DNA from 3 places in the Lysinibacillus sp. FSL L8-0126 genome. Region 2 is predicted to be linked to each of the others. Evidence: a T-box and tRNA genes for the amino acid it is inferred to sense, from the RefSeq annotation. Region 2 holds a T-box; the other regions hold tRNA genes.
The links. The T-box of region 2 lies ahead of trpS (tryptophan--tRNA ligase). A T-box ahead of a tRNA ligase gene usually reads a tRNA of that ligase, here a tRNA-Trp.
Positions count from the first base shown of each region.

Region 1: it has a tRNA-Trp gene. The T-box ahead of trpS (tryptophan--tRNA ligase) is inferred to sense a tRNA for this amino acid. The anticodon was not compared.
Region 3: it has a tRNA-Trp gene. The T-box ahead of trpS (tryptophan--tRNA ligase) is inferred to sense a tRNA for this amino acid. The anticodon was not compared.

Region 1 is NZ_CP152028.1:2,257,630-2,263,025, forward strand. It holds rRNA gene MHI34_RS10975 (23S ribosomal RNA) at 1-2,690, shown strand, start outside; rRNA gene rrf (5S ribosomal RNA) at 2,803-2,918, shown strand; tRNA gene MHI34_RS10985 (tRNA-Asn) at 2,935-3,011, shown strand; tRNA gene MHI34_RS10990 (tRNA-Ser) at 3,017-3,108, shown strand; tRNA gene MHI34_RS10995 (tRNA-Glu) at 3,133-3,207, shown strand; tRNA gene MHI34_RS11000 (tRNA-Val) at 3,223-3,298, shown strand; tRNA gene MHI34_RS11005 (tRNA-Met) at 3,325-3,399, shown strand; tRNA gene MHI34_RS11010 (tRNA-Asp) at 3,403-3,478, shown strand; tRNA gene MHI34_RS11015 (tRNA-Phe) at 3,495-3,567, shown strand; tRNA gene MHI34_RS11020 (tRNA-Thr) at 3,580-3,655, shown strand; tRNA gene MHI34_RS11025 (tRNA-Tyr) at 3,665-3,748, shown strand; tRNA gene MHI34_RS11030 (tRNA-Trp) at 3,762-3,835, shown strand; tRNA gene MHI34_RS11035 (tRNA-His) at 3,848-3,923, shown strand; tRNA gene MHI34_RS11040 (tRNA-His) at 3,959-4,034, shown strand; tRNA gene MHI34_RS11045 (tRNA-Gln) at 4,052-4,126, shown strand; tRNA gene MHI34_RS11050 (tRNA-Gly) at 4,131-4,205, shown strand; tRNA gene MHI34_RS11055 (tRNA-Cys) at 4,214-4,287, shown strand; tRNA gene MHI34_RS11060 (tRNA-Leu) at 4,334-4,414, shown strand; gene MHI34_RS11065 (AAA family ATPase) at 4,545-5,381, shown strand; gene MHI34_RS11070 (hypothetical protein) at 5,344-5,396, opposite strand, start outside.
Region 2 is NZ_CP152028.1:706,926-712,321, reverse strand. It holds gene fabF (beta-ketoacyl-ACP synthase II) at 1-675, shown strand, start outside; gene MHI34_RS03470 (hypothetical protein) at 781-1,002, shown strand; gene trpS (tryptophan--tRNA ligase) at 1,004-1,993, opposite strand; T-box leader at 2,109-2,331, opposite strand; gene spxA (transcriptional regulator SpxA) at 2,822-3,217, shown strand; gene mecA (adaptor protein MecA) at 3,651-4,319, shown strand; gene tnpA (IS200/IS605 family transposase) at 4,522-4,995, shown strand; gene MHI34_RS03445 (competence protein CoiA family protein) at 5,312-5,396, shown strand, end outside.
Region 3 is NZ_CP152028.1:1,245,774-1,251,169, reverse strand. It holds rRNA gene MHI34_RS06095 (23S ribosomal RNA) at 1-1,274, shown strand, start outside; rRNA gene rrf (5S ribosomal RNA) at 1,341-1,456, shown strand; tRNA gene MHI34_RS06085 (tRNA-Val) at 1,468-1,543, shown strand; tRNA gene MHI34_RS06080 (tRNA-Met) at 1,570-1,644, shown strand; tRNA gene MHI34_RS06075 (tRNA-Asp) at 1,648-1,723, shown strand; tRNA gene MHI34_RS06070 (tRNA-Thr) at 1,733-1,808, shown strand; tRNA gene MHI34_RS06065 (tRNA-Tyr) at 1,816-1,899, shown strand; tRNA gene MHI34_RS06060 (tRNA-Trp) at 1,904-1,977, shown strand; tRNA gene MHI34_RS06055 (tRNA-His) at 2,025-2,100, shown strand; tRNA gene MHI34_RS06050 (tRNA-Gln) at 2,110-2,184, shown strand; tRNA gene MHI34_RS06045 (tRNA-Lys) at 2,199-2,271, shown strand; tRNA gene MHI34_RS06040 (tRNA-Arg) at 2,291-2,367, shown strand; tRNA gene MHI34_RS06035 (tRNA-Pro) at 2,383-2,459, shown strand; tRNA gene MHI34_RS06030 (tRNA-Ala) at 2,475-2,550, shown strand; tRNA gene MHI34_RS06025 (tRNA-Ser) at 2,564-2,656, shown strand; tRNA gene MHI34_RS06020 (tRNA-Phe) at 2,661-2,736, shown strand; tRNA gene MHI34_RS06015 (tRNA-Gly) at 2,743-2,816, shown strand; tRNA gene MHI34_RS06010 (tRNA-Ile) at 2,821-2,894, shown strand; tRNA gene MHI34_RS06005 (tRNA-Asn) at 2,902-2,978, shown strand; tRNA gene MHI34_RS06000 (tRNA-Glu) at 2,980-3,051, shown strand; gene MHI34_RS05995 (nitric oxide synthase oxygenase) at 3,370-4,416, shown strand; gene MHI34_RS05990 (hypothetical protein) at 4,442-4,972, shown strand; gene MHI34_RS05985 (MFS transporter) at 5,039-5,396, opposite strand, start outside.

The DNA of each region.
Region 1 (5,396 bases), 1.6 Mb from region 2:
CCTGAGTAGCGGCGAGCGAAACGGGAAGAGCCCAAACCAAGAGGCTTGCCTCTTGGGGTTGTAGGACACTCAATACGGAGTTACAAAAGAGCGAGTTAGATGAAGCGACTTGGAAAGGTCCGCCAGAGCAGGTAAAAGCCCTGTAGTCGAAAGTTCGTTCTCTCCTGAGTGGATCCTGAGTACGGCGGAACACGTGAAATTCCGTCGGAATCCGGGAGGACCATCTCCCAAGGCTAAATACTACCTAGTGACCGATAGTGAACCAGTACCGTGAGGGAAAGGTGAAAAGCACCCCGGAAGGGGAGTGAAAGAGATCCTGAAACCGTGTGCCTACAAGTAGTTAGAGCCCGTTAATGGGTGATAGCGTGCCTTTTGTAGAATGAACCGGCGAGTTACGATTACGTGCGAGGTTAAGCTTTAGAAGGCGGAGCCGCAGCGAAAGCGAGTCTGAATAGGGCGAAATAGTACGTGGTCGTAGACCCGAAACCAGGTGATCTACCCATGTCCAGGGTGAAGGTAAGGTAACACTTACTGGAGGCCCGAACCCACGCACGTTGAAAAGTGCGGGGATGAGGTGTGGGTAGCGGAGAAATTCCAATCGAACTTGGAGATAGCTGGTTCTCTCCGAAATAGCTTTAGGGCTAGCCTCGTGATGAGAATACTGGAGGTAGAGCACTGTTTGGACTAGGGGGCCATCCCGGTTTACCGAATTCAGACAAACTCCGAATGCCAGATATTTATACACGGGAGTCAGACTGCGAGTGATAAGATCCGTAGTCAAAAGGGAAACAGCCCAGACCACCAGCTAAGGTCCCAAAGTAATCGTTAAGTGGAAAAGGATGTGGCGTTGCACAGACAACCAGGATGTTGGCTTAGAAGCAGCCATCATTTAAAGAGTGCGTAATAGCTCACTGGTCGAGTGACGCTGCGCCGAAAATGTATCGGGGCTAAACGATTCACCGAAGCTGTGGATTGACATCTACGATGTCAGTGGTAGGAGAGCGTTCTAAGTGCGTTGAAGTCAGACCGGAAGGACTGGTGGAGCGCTTAGAAGTGAGAATGCCGGTATGAGTAGCGAAAGACGGGTGAGAATCCCGTCCACCGTATGACTAAGGTTTCCTGAGGAAGGCTCGTCCGCTCAGGGTTAGTCGGGACCTAAGCCGAGGCCGATAGGCGTAGGCGATGGACAACAGGTTGATATTCCTGTACCACCTCCTCACCGTTTGAGAAATGGGGGGACGCAGTAGGATAGGGTAAGCGCGCTGTTGGTTATGCGCGTCCAAGCAGTAAGGCGTGTGTGTAGGCAAATCCGCACACTGTAACGTTGAGCTGTGATGGCGAGTCCGTATGGACGAAGTTCCTGATTTCACACTGCCAAGAAAAGCCTCTATCGAGGTGAGAGGTGCCCGTACCGCAAACCGACACAGGTAGTCGAGGAGAGAATCCTAAGGTGTGCGAGAGAACTCTCGTTAAGGAACTCGGCAAAATGACCCCGTAACTTCGGGAGAAGGGGTGCTCTTGAGCGTGCAAGCGCATGAGAGCCGCAGTGAATAGGCCCAGGCGACTGTTTAGCAAAAACACAGGTCTCTGCAAAACCGTAAGGTGACGTATAGGGGCTGACGCCTGCCCGGTGCTGGAAGGTTAAGAGGAGTGGTTAGCGCAAGCGAAGCTGCGAATTGAAGCCCCAGTAAACGGCGGCCGTAACTATAACGGTCCTAAGGTAGCGAAATTCCTTGTCGGGTAAGTTCCGACCCGCACGAAAGGCGTAACGATCTGGGCACTGTCTCAACGAGAGACTCGGTGAAATTATAGTACCTGTGAAGATGCAGGTTACCCGCGACAGGACGGAAAGACCCCGTGGAGCTTTACTGTAGCCTGATATTGAATTTTGGTACAACTTGTACAGGATAGGTAGGAGCCAGAGATCTCGGAGCGCCAGCTTCGAAGGAGGCGTCGGTGGGATACTACCCTGGTTGTATTGAAATTCTAACCCATGCCCCTTAGCGGGGCAGGAGACAGTGTCAGGCGGACAGTTTGACTGGGGCGGTCGCCTCCTAAAAGGTAACGGAGGCGCCCAAAGGTTCCCTCAGAATGGTTGGAAATCATTCGTAGAGTGTAAAGGCACAAGGGAGCTTGACTGCGAGACCTACAAGTCGAGCAGGGTCGAAAGACGGGCTTAGTGATCCGGTGGTTCCGCATGGAAGGGCCATCGCTCAACGGATAAAAGCTACCCCGGGGATAACAGGCTTATCTCCCCCAAGAGTCCACATCGACGGGGAGGTTTGGCACCTCGATGTCGGCTCATCGCATCCTGGGGCTGTAGTCGGTCCCAAGGGTTGGGCTGTTCGCCCATTAAAGCGGTACGCGAGCTGGGTTCAGAACGTCGTGAGACAGTTCGGTCCCTATCCGTCGTGGGCGTAGGAAATTTGAGAGGAGCTGTCCTTAGTACGAGAGGACCGGGATGGACACACCGCTGGTGTACCAGTTGTCTTGCCAAAGGCATCGCTGGGTAGCTATGTGTGGACGGGATAAGTGCTGAAAGCATCTAAGCATGAAGCCCCCCTCAAGATGAGATTTCCCATTACGCAAGTAAGTAAGATCCCTCAAAGACGATGAGGTAGATAGGTTCGAGGTGGAAGTGTGGTGACACATGGAGCTGACGAATACTAATCGATCGAGGACTTAACCAAAATGTTTGAACCATTCAATGTACGTTTATCCAGTTTTGAAAGAATAAAAAATATTATAATATACTTGTAATTTTGATAAAATATGTTATAATAAGTATTGTCTTTCAAATAGTCTAGTGATGATGGCAAAGAGGTCACACCCGTTCCCATACCGAACACGGAAGTTAAGCTCTTTAGCGCCGATGGTAGTTGGGGGCTTCCCCCTGTGAGAGTAGGACGTCGCTAGGCTATATACTAAAATTATTCCGAAGTAGCTCAGTTGGTAGTAGCACCTGACTGTTAATCAGGTTGTCGCAGGTTCGAGTCCTGCCTTCGGAGCCATTCTTGGAGAGTTGTCCGAGTGGCCGAAGGAGCACGATTGGAAATCGTGTAGGCGGTTAACACTGTCTCAAGGGTTCAAATCCCTTACTCTCCGCCAGCACTTTGATTTATTCCAAAAGTTGGCCCCTTGGTCAAGTGGTTAAGACACCGCCCTTTCACGGCGGTAACACGGGTTCGAATCCCGTAGGGGTCACCATTTAAATACCCAGATGGAGGATTAGCTCAGCTGGGAGAGCATCTGCCTTACAAGCAGAGGGTCGGCGGTTCGAGCCCGTCATCCTCCACCATTATTTTTACAATAGTATATGATTATCGCGGGGTGGAGCAGTGGTAGCTCGTCGGGCTCATAACCCGAAGGTCGTTGGTTCAAATCCGGCCCCCGCAACCAAATGGTCCCGTGGTGTAGCGGTTAACATGCCTGCCTGTCACGCAGGAGATCGCCGGTTCGATCCCGGTCGGGACCGCCATTTATTTTAATAACAAGGGTCAGTAGCTCAGTTGGTAGAGCATTAGATTGAAGCTCTAAGTGTCGGCGGTTCGATTCCGTCCTGACCCATCATGTTTTTTTGCCGGTGTAGCTCAGTTGGTAGAGCAACTGACTTGTAATCAGTAGGTCGTGGGTTCGACTCCTATCGCCGGCACCATGTATTCCCGGAGGGGTAGCGAAGTGGCTAAACGCGGCGGACTGTAAATCCGCTCCTTAGGGTTCGGCGGTTCGAATCCGTCCCCCTCCACCAGTTTTATTATTATAGGGGCATAGTTCAACGGTAGAATAGAGGTCTCCAAAACCTTTGGTGTGGGTTCGATTCCTACTGCCCCTGCCAATTAATTTTATGGCGATTGTGGCGAAGTGGTTAACGCACCGGATTGTGGTTCCGGCATTCGTGGGTTCGATTCCCATCAGTCGCCCCATTTAAAGTAAAATTAATAAAAATTATAATATAATGGCGATTGTGGCGAAGTGGTTAACGCACCGGATTGTGGTTCCGGCACTCGTGGGTTCGATTCCCATCAGTCGCCCCATTTATATAATTATCTTTTGGGGTATAGCCAAGCGGTAAGGCAACGGATTTTGATTCCGTCATGCCCTGGTTCGAATCCAGGTACCCCAGCCATTTTGCGGAAGTAGTTCAGTGGTAGAACACCACCTTGCCAAGGTGGGGGTCGCGAGTTCGAACCTCGTCTTCCGCTCCAACTTCGATGGCGGCATAGCCAAGTGGTAAGGCACAGGTCTGCAACACCTTTATCACCGGTTCAAATCCGGTTGCCGCCTCCATATTTTAACTCTAATCGGTGTATCCGATTTTTTTTATCTCCATTATGCCGGTGTGGCGGAATTGGCAGACGCGCACGACTCAAAATCGTGTTCCTTTGGAGTGTCGGTTCGACCCCGACCACCGGTATCTTTTACAGCGAAGAATCCTTGAAATAACAAGGGTTCTTTTTTTTATGTAGAAAATATGTAGAAAACTTTAAAAGATGTTCAATAATTTGTGGTAAAATAGTATTAATTTGAATGGGGGTATTTGGTATATGAGTCAAGAAATTAAAGATGGTAAAGTAGTTTCTTTTATTAATATGAAAGGTGGCGTAGGAAAAACCACTCTTTGTATAGGTATAGGAGAATATCTAGCTAATTATGAAGGAAAAAAGATTCTATTAATCGATTTAGATCCACAATTTAATACAACACAATCAATTATGGACCTTGTAAATCAAGCTGAAGAATATATGAATGATTATCGTCATAGAATAACTATTCGAAAGATTTTTGAAGATACTAAAACGATTTCAGAAAGACCAAAGATTCCATCTGTTTCGGAGGTTATTTTAAAATTTGAAAGTGAACCAAATATTGACTTGATATGTGGTACGATTGATATAATTAAAGATGATACTTCTAATAAATCGTTATATAAAAGACTAAACAAATTTATTAATGAGCATAAATTAAAAGAATTGTATGATTATATATTTATTGATTGTCCACCTACTATTTCTTTTTATACTGATGCAGCTTTATTTGCTTCAGATTATTATATTGTTCCAGCAAAGATTGATCGATATTCAATTTTAGGTATAAGACTATTAAATACGGTTATATCTAATCTAATGTATGATGAGGAATTAGAGATAACTCCTTTAGGAATAGTTTATACAATGAGAAGACAAGAAGAAACAATGAAAACGGGTGAAATTAGATGGAGATTCGAACAGAATAAAGATGTTGCTCAGATGGGAATATTTAGTTCTTCAACGTTTATAGTTAATGATTTAATGGTAGGGTATCAAGGGAATATTGCATCTAAATATAGTAAATCTAGAGAAGATATTAAGAATGTCTCGGAAGATCTACTTTTTTTATATTAACTGATCCAAACTTCC
Region 2 (5,396 bases):
GGTGCTGAATCACCAATCGTTACAATGGCTGTGGCAGGCTTCTGTGCAAATACAGCTTTATCATTAAATCCAGACCCACAAGCCGCATGCCGTCCATTTGATAAAAACCGCGATGGTTTTATTATCGGAGAAGGCGCTGGTATCGTTATTCTAGAAGAGTATGAACATGCAAAAGCTCGTGGCGCTAAAATCTATGCTGAAGTTTTAGGTTATGGTGCAACAGGTGATGCGCATCACATTACGGCTCCAGCTCCAGAGGGTGAGGGGGCAGCACGTGCAATGACGCAAGCATTGACAGATGGTGGAGTTGATCCATCACAAGTTGATTATATTAATGCACATGGTACTAGCACACCTTACAATGATTTATTTGAAACACAAGCTGTTAAAACTGCTTTTGGTGATCATGCGTATAAACTTGCTATGAGCTCCACAAAGTCTATGACGGGTCACTTATTAGGAGCAGCTGGTGGTGTGGAAGCGATTTTCACAGCATTAGCCTTAAAAGAAGGCATTTTACCTCCAACAATTAATTTAGTAGATCCAGATCCAGAATGTGATTTAGATTATGTTCCAAACGAAGCGAGAGAAGCAAACATTCAATATGCGATGAGTAATTCTCTTGGTTTTGGTGGTCACAATGCCAGTCTTCTATTCAAAAAATATGAAGCATAATATATAAACTTAAAAAACGTCAGCCAAATTTAAACGGCTGACGTCTTTTTTTATAGTTTTGTGAATAAATGATAAGTAAGAAGAAATAGAAAGGATGCCTCTACTGTGTTTCGTCTCTTTTTATTTTTAGTAAGCTATGGCTTAATGATTCTCTCTGTAGGGAATCTCATATTGTATTTAAATTATCGAACATTAGGTTATTCCTGGAAGGTTGTTTTCAAATTTATTTTTCAAACAACGGAATTTTATATGGCGGTAGGAGCCTGCATTATCATTTGCGCTGTTGTGCTTGATTTAGGCTTTGATCGCTCCACAGACAAGCCATAAATTAGCGACGTGTGCGGCCGAGACCCATTGCATCTTCCATGCGTTTTAATGTAGCACTGGCAATCGCATTCGCCTTTTCAGCACCTTCATCTAAGATGACATCTAATTCAGAGGATTCTACTAAATGATAGAATTTTTCTTGAATTGGTGTTAGATGTTCGATAACAGCTGTTGCAACACCTTGCTTGAATCCACCATAACCAATTCCCTCATATTTTTTGACTAAATCTTCAATGGCTATACCAGAAATAGCCGATTCGATTGTCAATAAATTTGAGACACCTGGTTTATTTTCTACATCAAATGCAACAATACCATCAGAATCCGTAACCGCTGATTTAATTTTTTTCTCAATGTCCTTTGCCGTATCTAGCAAACGGATTGTCGCTTTCGTATTAGGGTCAGATTTACTCATTTTCTTTGTTGGCTCTTGTAAGGATTTAATACGAGCGCCTGCTTTTGGTAATTGAATTTCTGGAATTGTTAAAACGTCACCAAAGCGTTTATTAAAACGTTCTGCAAGGTCACGAGTTAGCTCGATATGCTGCTTCTGATCATCGCCGACAGGGACAATGTTTGTGTTGTAAAGTAGAATGTCTGCAGCCATTAACGGTGGATATGTTAAAAGAGCAGCAGAAACGCTTTCTTTACCATGTGATTTATCTTTAAATTGTGTCATACGTTCTAGCTCCCCGATAGACGCAACACATTGTAACATCCATCCTGCCTGAGCATGCGCTGGCACCTCTGATTGAATGAATAACGTAGATTTTTTAGGGTCGATGCCAGTAGCAATATAGGTAGCTGCCAGCTTACGAATGCTTTCACGTAATTCTTTAGGATCTTGGGCAACCGTGATCGCATGCTGATCAACGATACAATAAATAGCATTTCCTTCGTCTTGTAGTGCAGGGAATTGCTTGAATGCTCCTAAATAGTTCCCTAAAGTAACGATTCCTGTAGGCTGTACGCCTGAAAAAATAGTTGTCATTAAAAGTTCCTCCTCGAATCCAAATTCCGTGATGGTTGTCAGCGGCGTTTGCTCACTTTTCCACCTCACGATAAAGACAAAAAAACATCATGCGTCCTCATTAGATTTTTTCTAATGAAGGGACGAATGATGTTTTGAATCCGCGGTACCACCCAGCTTGCCTAAAAGGCCACTCAGCTTCGTAACGTGAAGGGACGAGCTCTGCTAATAGCTTCTAACAGCGTTCACAAAGCTAACTCGGAAGTCCATTCCATATGTCTCCACGATCTGTTTGCAGCAACCACAGACTCTCTAAACGTGAAATGAACATATGTACTACTCTTCGTCAGCGTTTTTCTCAATTTAAATTATTCAAATTGATTTGTTTGCAAAAAATTATATTATAAAGATTCCATTGTGTAAAGTCAGACTTTTGACGGTGGTTTTTTTCGAGAAAAAATTATATGCTTTTTTTGTTGTGTAATTTTGTTATAAATATAAATTTTTTTATTAAAATTGTGTTTAGGTGTACACGTCAAATTGACAATTTTCTCGTTTAATCTTTTTAAATGAGAACAACTAAGATACATGCTTGGATGTTTAAAATGCACTGAAAGTGGGAATGTTAGTAGTAGCACATAAGATAGAAGGAAATACGCTTTATTAAAAGCTGTATAAAGAGACAGAATAATTTGTGATGGGTTCAGTCTTTTTTTATTGGAACTATATTCAAATACAGCTGAGTGCTGTATAATGGTACTGTGTATTTTACTTTACATTAATTCTAATTTAACACTTTGGTTCTGGTTTATAGATAATGATTACAAAATGAAAGGATGTGTCAGAATGATCGTAACCCTATTTACATCACCAAGTTGTACCTCTTGTCGTAAAGCGAAAGCTTGGTTAGAGGAGCACGAAATTCCATATACAGAACGTAATATATTTTCTGAGCCACTAAGTATTAGTGAAATTAAAAAAATTTTACGTATGACAGAAGACGGGACAGATGAAATCATTTCTACTCGTTCAAAAATATTTCAAAAATTAAATGTGGATGTTGAAAGTTTACCACTACAACGTTTATATGAATTAATTCAGGAGTATCCTGGTTTATTACGCCGACCAATTATTTTGGACGAAAAACGTCTACAAGTTGGCTATAATGAAGATGAAATTCGTCGCTTCCTACCTCGAAAAGTTCGAGCATATCAGCTTCAAGAAGCGCAACGAATGGTGAATTAAACCTACTCATTTTGAATAATATATATTGTAGATGTTACAAATGTGGAATGCATGTTGTGACATCTATTTTTTTATGTTTTACTTATGTAAAACCTTCTATATGAAGTATAATAATTGATAGGGAAAAGTCATATATTTCCGTAAAAGTATGTTAAACTTGATTTAAGTTAAATAGTTTACTACAATTTCAATAATTCAAATATCTTCTGTGAAACGGTGTATATCCTTTTCATTTTATGACAGAACAGCATACAATAGAGTTAGAGACAACTGTGAACAAAAAAATCATGTTTGCGGTTCCTCGATGGTTTTACTGAGTGTGGTCAAAGGTTGAAAAACAAATGCAGTATGAAGGTTAAAAACAAAGAATAAAAGCATACTAATGAAACAAAACTGTTTTTCAGCATATGACAGTGAAGGGAGATGAGGTCTAGTGGACATCGAACGTGTAAATGAAAATACACTCAAGCTCTTTATTACGTATAATGATATAGAGGATCGCGGCTATAGTCGTGAAGAAATTTGGTACAATCGAGCAAAGGGTGAGCAACTTTTTTGGGATATGATTGATGAAGTAAACACGGAGGATTACTTTGATGTAGAGGGTCCGATTTGGATTCACATCAATGCATCTGAAGTAGGCTTAGAAATCATTGTCACACGTGCACATATTTTAAAAGACGGTGAAACATTAGATGGTCATTCGAGTTTTGATGAACACAAAGAAATGTTTGCACCATTCGATGAAGTTGGAGAAGATCTTCTTAGCCAGCTAACTCAACTTGGTGACATGGATGAGTCAGAGTTATTTATGGATACAGACATTTATGTTTATAAATTTAAAGATATTGATGAGTTAATCCCTGTCGCAAAACGAATGACAGACGAATTAGTGGATTCCTCATTATTCAAATATGAAGATTGGTACTATTTAGTTGTTGATTTCGGGAACGCAGATGAGGATTTAAATCGTCATGATCGAAATGCGGTCATCAAGGAATTTTTAACACCATCCAATTTAACCATTCACCGTCTAGAGGAGTACGGTGAAAAGATTATGGAATTTAATTGCTTTGAAACAGTTCGAAAATACTTTGCATAAGCATTAAAATACCTCATTTTTTAGACTGTAGTAAAACTCGTAAATTTATTGAGTTTTGCTACAGTCCTTTTTGTGTGCTTTGAAAACCCCCTGCTATGCAGGGGGTTCCGGAAAGCTTTTAGCTATGGACAATAAAAAAACTCCAAACGTACAATAAAGTCAGGTCTAGTCAACCGACTTCGTACGAAAGGAGCCACCATAAATGGATAATAAAAGTTTAGCACATACAACGTGGAATTGTAAGTATCATATCGTCTTTGCGCCAAAGTATAGAAGGCAGATTATTTATGGTCAAATTAAAGCAGATGTTGGAAGAATATTGCGCCAATTATGTGAAAGAAAAGATGTAGAAATCATAGAGGCAACAGCCTGTCCTGACCATATTCATATGTTGGTAAGTATTCCTCCGAAATTGAGTGTATCTGCGTTCATGGGTTATTTAAAAGGGAAGAGTAGTCTAATGATTTTCGACCGACATGCGAATTTAAAGTATAAATACGGTAATCGTCAATTCTGGTGTCGAGGATACTATGTGGACACAGTCGGCCGAAATAAGAAAAAGATACAAGAGTATATAAAAAATCAATTACAAGAAGATATCCTGCAAGATCAAATGACGATGAAAGAATTCATTGACCCATTCACAGGAGAAGAAATCAAGAGAAAGAAAAAATAAGTAAGCCGCTTTAGCGGTTTGTGTGAAAACGGAGTGCGGTTGGCAGACCATTCAGAATGTCTTTAGACATGGGCCAGTACCCCAGCGTTTCACGCGCAGAGCAAACCACCAGTTATACTGGTGGTTCTGATTTGCATTCATATTTAAGCTATCATCGGTTAATTGACCAGCGTTGTACAGGCCTCTCTGCTCATGCTGTGAAATCTGCTGAATGAAGATATATGAGACGGCATTTTTTAAATTTCAAGAAATAATTGCTTAATTTTTGTGAGGGCAAACCAACTCCATTATAGTTGACTAAAAAGGAGTTGATTAAATGCTGGTAGCTTATAACAACAAACAGCAGCTATTTCTCCCATATCAATATACGAGGAAAGCTTTACAACGATATAGGCGACAAA
Region 3 (5,396 bases), 540 kb from region 2:
AACCGACACAGGTAGTCGAGGAGAGAATCCTAAGGTGTGCGAGAGAACTCTCGTTAAGGAACTCGGCAAAATGACCCCGTAACTTCGGGAGAAGGGGTGCTCTTGAGCGTGCAAGCGCATGAGAGCCGCAGTGAATAGGCCCAGGCGACTGTTTAGCAAAAACACAGGTCTCTGCAAAACCGTAAGGTGACGTATAGGGGCTGACGCCTGCCCGGTGCTGGAAGGTTAAGAGGAGTGGTTAGCGCAAGCGAAGCTGCGAATTGAAGCCCCAGTAAACGGCGGCCGTAACTATAACGGTCCTAAGGTAGCGAAATTCCTTGTCGGGTAAGTTCCGACCCGCACGAAAGGCGTAACGATCTGGGCACTGTCTCAACGAGAGACTCGGTGAAATTATAGTACCTGTGAAGATGCAGGTTACCCGCGACAGGACGGAAAGACCCCGTGGAGCTTTACTGTAGCCTGATATTGAATTTTGGTACAACTTGTACAGGATAGGTAGGAGCCAGAGATCTCGGAGCGCCAGCTTCGAAGGAGGCGTCGGTGGGATACTACCCTGGTTGTATTGAAATTCTAACCCATGCCCCTTAGCGGGGCAGGAGACAGTGTCAGGCGGACAGTTTGACTGGGGCGGTCGCCTCCTAAAAGGTAACGGAGGCGCCCAAAGGTTCCCTCAGAATGGTTGGAAATCATTCGTAGAGTGTAAAGGCACAAGGGAGCTTGACTGCGAGACCTACAAGTCGAGCAGGGTCGAAAGACGGGCTTAGTGATCCGGTGGTTCCGCATGGAAGGGCCATCGCTCAACGGATAAAAGCTACCCCGGGGATAACAGGCTTATCTCCCCCAAGAGTCCACATCGACGGGGAGGTTTGGCACCTCGATGTCGGCTCATCGCATCCTGGGGCTGTAGTCGGTCCCAAGGGTTGGGCTGTTCGCCCATTAAAGCGGTACGCGAGCTGGGTTCAGAACGTCGTGAGACAGTTCGGTCCCTATCCGTCGTGGGCGTAGGAAATTTGAGAGGAGCTGTCCTTAGTACGAGAGGACCGGGATGGACACACCGCTGGTGTACCAGTTGTCTTGCCAAAGGCATCGCTGGGTAGCTATGTGTGGACGGGATAAGTGCTGAAAGCATCTAAGCATGAAGCCCCCCTCAAGATGAGATTTCCCATTACGCAAGTAAGTAAGATCCCTCAAAGACGATGAGGTAGATAGGTTCGAGGTGGAAGTGTGGTGACATATGGAGCTGACGAATACTAATCGATCGAGGACTTAACCAAAACGTTTGAAACATTCAATGAACCGTTTATCCAGTTTTGAAAGAACAACTCTTTCAACTGAATAAGTGAAGTGATGATGGCAAAGAGGCCACACCCGTTCCCATACCGAACACGGAAGTTAAGCTCTTTAGCGCCGATGGTAGTTGGGGGCTTCCCCCTGTGAGAGTAGGACATCGCTTCGCTTATTTTTCGTGGAGGATTAGCTCAGCTGGGAGAGCATCTGCCTTACAAGCAGAGGGTCGGCGGTTCGAGCCCGTCATCCTCCACCATTATTTTTAAAACAGTATAGTATTATCGCGGGGTGGAGCAGTGGTAGCTCGTCGGGCTCATAACCCGAAGGTCGTTGGTTCAAATCCAGCCCCCGCAACCAAATGGTCCCGTGGTGTAGCGGTTAACATGCCTGCCTGTCACGCAGGAGATCGCCGGTTCGATCCCGGTCGGGACCGCCATTTTTTTTTGCCGGTGTAGCTCAGTTGGTAGAGCAACTGACTTGTAATCAGTAGGTCGTGGGTTCGACTCCTATCGCCGGCACCATTCCCTTGGAGGGGTAGCGAAGTGGCTAAACGCGGCGGACTGTAAATCCGCTCCTTAGGGTTCGGCGGTTCGAATCCGTCCCCCTCCACCATTTTAGGGGCATAGTTCAACGGTAGAATAGAGGTCTCCAAAACCTTTGGTGTGGGTTCGATTCCTACTGCCCCTGCCAGGTATTGAGGTACTCGTTCATATACAGCTGTTATAATTTATATAGTGGCGATTGTGGCGAAGTGGTTAACGCATCGGATTGTGGTTCCGACATTCGTGGGTTCGATTCCCATCAGTCGCCCCATTTTCAAATTGGGGTATAGCCAAGCGGTAAGGCAACGGATTTTGATTCCGTCATGCCTAGGTTCGAATCCTAGTACCCCAGCCATTTTTCTTTTTTACGAGCCATTAGCTCAGTTGGTAGAGCATCTGACTTTTAATCAGAGGGTCGAAGGTTCGAGTCCTTCATGGCTCATCGTTTTTTAATGAATATTGCGCCCGTAGCTCAATTGGATAGAGCGTCTGACTACGGATCAGAAGGTTATGGGTTCGACTCCTGTCGGGCGCGCCAATAAATTTATGTTTTCGGAATGTAGCTCAGCTTGGTAGAGCACTTGGTTTGGGACCAAGGGGTCGTAGGTTCGAATCCTGTCATTCCGACCATTTTTTATGATAAATGGGGCCTTAGCTCAGCTGGGAGAGCGCCTGCCTTGCACGCAGGAGGTCAGCGGTTCGATCCCGCTAGGCTCCACCAGTTCAATATTTTTGGAGGTATACCCAAGTCTGGCTGAAGGGATCGGTCTTGAAAACCGACAGGCGGGTAACACCGCGCGGGGGTTCGAATCCCTCTACCTCCTCCATTTTGGGTCAGTAGCTCAGTTGGTAGAGCATTAGATTGAAGCTCTAAGTGTCGGCGGTTCGATTCCGTCCTGACCCACCATTATTTGCGGGTGTAGTTTAATGGTAAAACCTCAGCCTTCCAAGCTGATGTCGTGAGTTCGATTCTCATCACCCGCTCCAAAATGGGCCTATAGCTCAGCTGGTTAGAGCGCACGCCTGATAAGCGTGAGGTCGATGGTTCGAGTCCATTTAGGCCCATCATTATTCCGAAGTAGCTCAGTTGGTAGTAGCACCTGACTGTTAATCAGGTTGTCGCAGGTTCGAGTCCTGCCTTCGGAGCCACGGCCCGTTGGTCAAGTGGTTAAGACACCGCCCTTTCACGGCGGTAACACGGGTTCGAATCCCGTACGGGTCATCAAGCATGTAGCACAAATATTGTGTTACATGCTTTTTCTTTTATCAATAAATGATACATTAGTAAAGAGTGAAAGCTACGAATCCGCTATCAATGGTTCAGTAGCTTTTTTACATGACTAATATTTTGTTTCTCCTTTCTATAAGATGTCGCCCACCTCTTTTCCTTCTTCATTCACAATATCTTCTAATCATGATTCGATTCATTATAAATTTGAACAAACTATTTCATATATGCAATATGTATGTTTTTTTATAGCTATTTTCGTGGTGCTTGTCGTTTTGTTCCTCTAATATGAGGATAAGTGGAGGAATCGAAATGAATATACAGGAGATCCAGCAATTTTTAAGTTTATATCAGACAGAACAAGATGAATCAGAGCGTTGGTTAGCGAATAGATTACAACAGATTAAGAATGCAGGTGAGTACGACCCAACAACAGAGGAGCTAGCTTTTGGTGCACGGGTGGCGTGGCGTAATAGTAACAAATGTATTGGTCGTCTGTTTTGGCAATCATTGCATGTAGTAGATGCACGTGCCGTTTTAGATGAACAGGATATTTTTCAAAAACTACTGGAGCATATCGATTATGCAACAAATAGTGGAAAAATCCGTCCAACAATAACAGTATTTGCTTCGAACAGGGTGCGTATATGGAATCATCAGCTAATTCGTTATGCAGGCTATGAAACGGAAGCTGGCGTTATTGGTGATGCACATTCTATTGTTTTTACTAAAGTATGTGAATCGTTAGGTTGGAAAAGTGAGAGGACACCATTCGATGTGTTACCTCTTGTTATACAAGTAGATGAGCGAGCTCCGCAGCTGTTTACAATTCCTGTAGAATATATTTTAGAGGTGCCAATTCGTCATCCAGAGTCAGTGGATGTAGAGAAATTAGGAATGAAATGGTATGCTGTACCCATAATTTCAAGTATGCGTTTTCAAATGGCAGGCATTGATTTCCAAGCCGCACCCTTTAATGGCTGGTATATGGGGACAGAAATCGGTGCACGTAATTTAGCAGATCATGACCGTTATAATATGCTACCAGCTATTGCGGAGGTTTTTAATCTTGATACAACCAAGCAAGCTTCACTTTGGCGTGATCGTGCATTAGTGGAGCTTAATATTGCTGTCCTTCATTCTTTTAAAGAACAAGGCGTGAGCATTGTCGATCATCATACAGCTGCTCAGCAGTTTAAATTGTTTGAAGAAGCAGAGGAATCAGCAGGACGAGACGTTACAGGCAACTGGACATGGCTAATCCCACCACTTTCGCCCGCAACGACTCATATTTTCCATAAACCTTATGTCAATATTTATCATACACCCAATTATTTTTATCAAAAACCATGCTATTAACTGATTGTGGAGAGGACGAAACGCTATGTTGAATGAGCAAATTCCGAGTATCCCGTGGTTACAATTGACGACACCTTATGGAAGAGGAACGGCTATCCCTCAGCTGATTGAACAGGAGCAATATACAGAGCTAGCTGAGTTAGTGGAGCATCAAGGTACACTATGGCAGGTCACACCATGGGCTTTGCTTGTCCTTCTAAAAAAGCTTGCTAGCAAAAATACGGGGGATGTCTCTGTACAAGAAGTAGAGCTTTATTTAGCTGTGGCACATGCAATTTCTGAAGATTATCTAGACCCATCCTATTCAGTTCAAACTATGCAGGAGCTGTTAGATGTCAAATATTTATGGATGGATCACGAAGAGAATGATGAGCTGGAATGGGAGGAGGAAACGCCAAAGGGTTATGAGCAGAAAGCTTTTGTAAGCTATTATTATTTTAGTTATATACTCTTACAAGAGGCTGTTCCTATTTTTGCAGCAGTTATAGCTCACAACAAAGAAACAGCAGACCGTCTTACTGAACTGCTAACCTTACTACAGCAATTGGACAAATAAAACGTCTATACTTATATAGAAGTAAAGCAGATGGGAAATATGAGCAGTTATCCCATCTGCTTTATTTTAATGGACATATTCGTCTTTAGAAGCTCTCATTGAGCAAAAGAAAAGAATGGTCGCCACAGCTACAAAGAGCCAACCAGCAATATTCCAGCCACCAAATAAATCATGTAAGTAGCCAAAAAGAATAGGGCCAATGGCGGCAAATAAATAACCTAATGATTGTGCAAAGCCTGATAAATCTGCTGCCTCAAATGCCGTGCGTGTACGAAGTGTAAAGAACATCATCGCTAAGGCAAATGAAGAACCTCCTGCTAAACCTAAAAGAATCATCCACAGTACCCCAAGACTTGTCCACTCCATGACAACTCCAGTAAAGCCTATTAAATAGAAGAATGTAAACATCACTACAAGAGGTCTT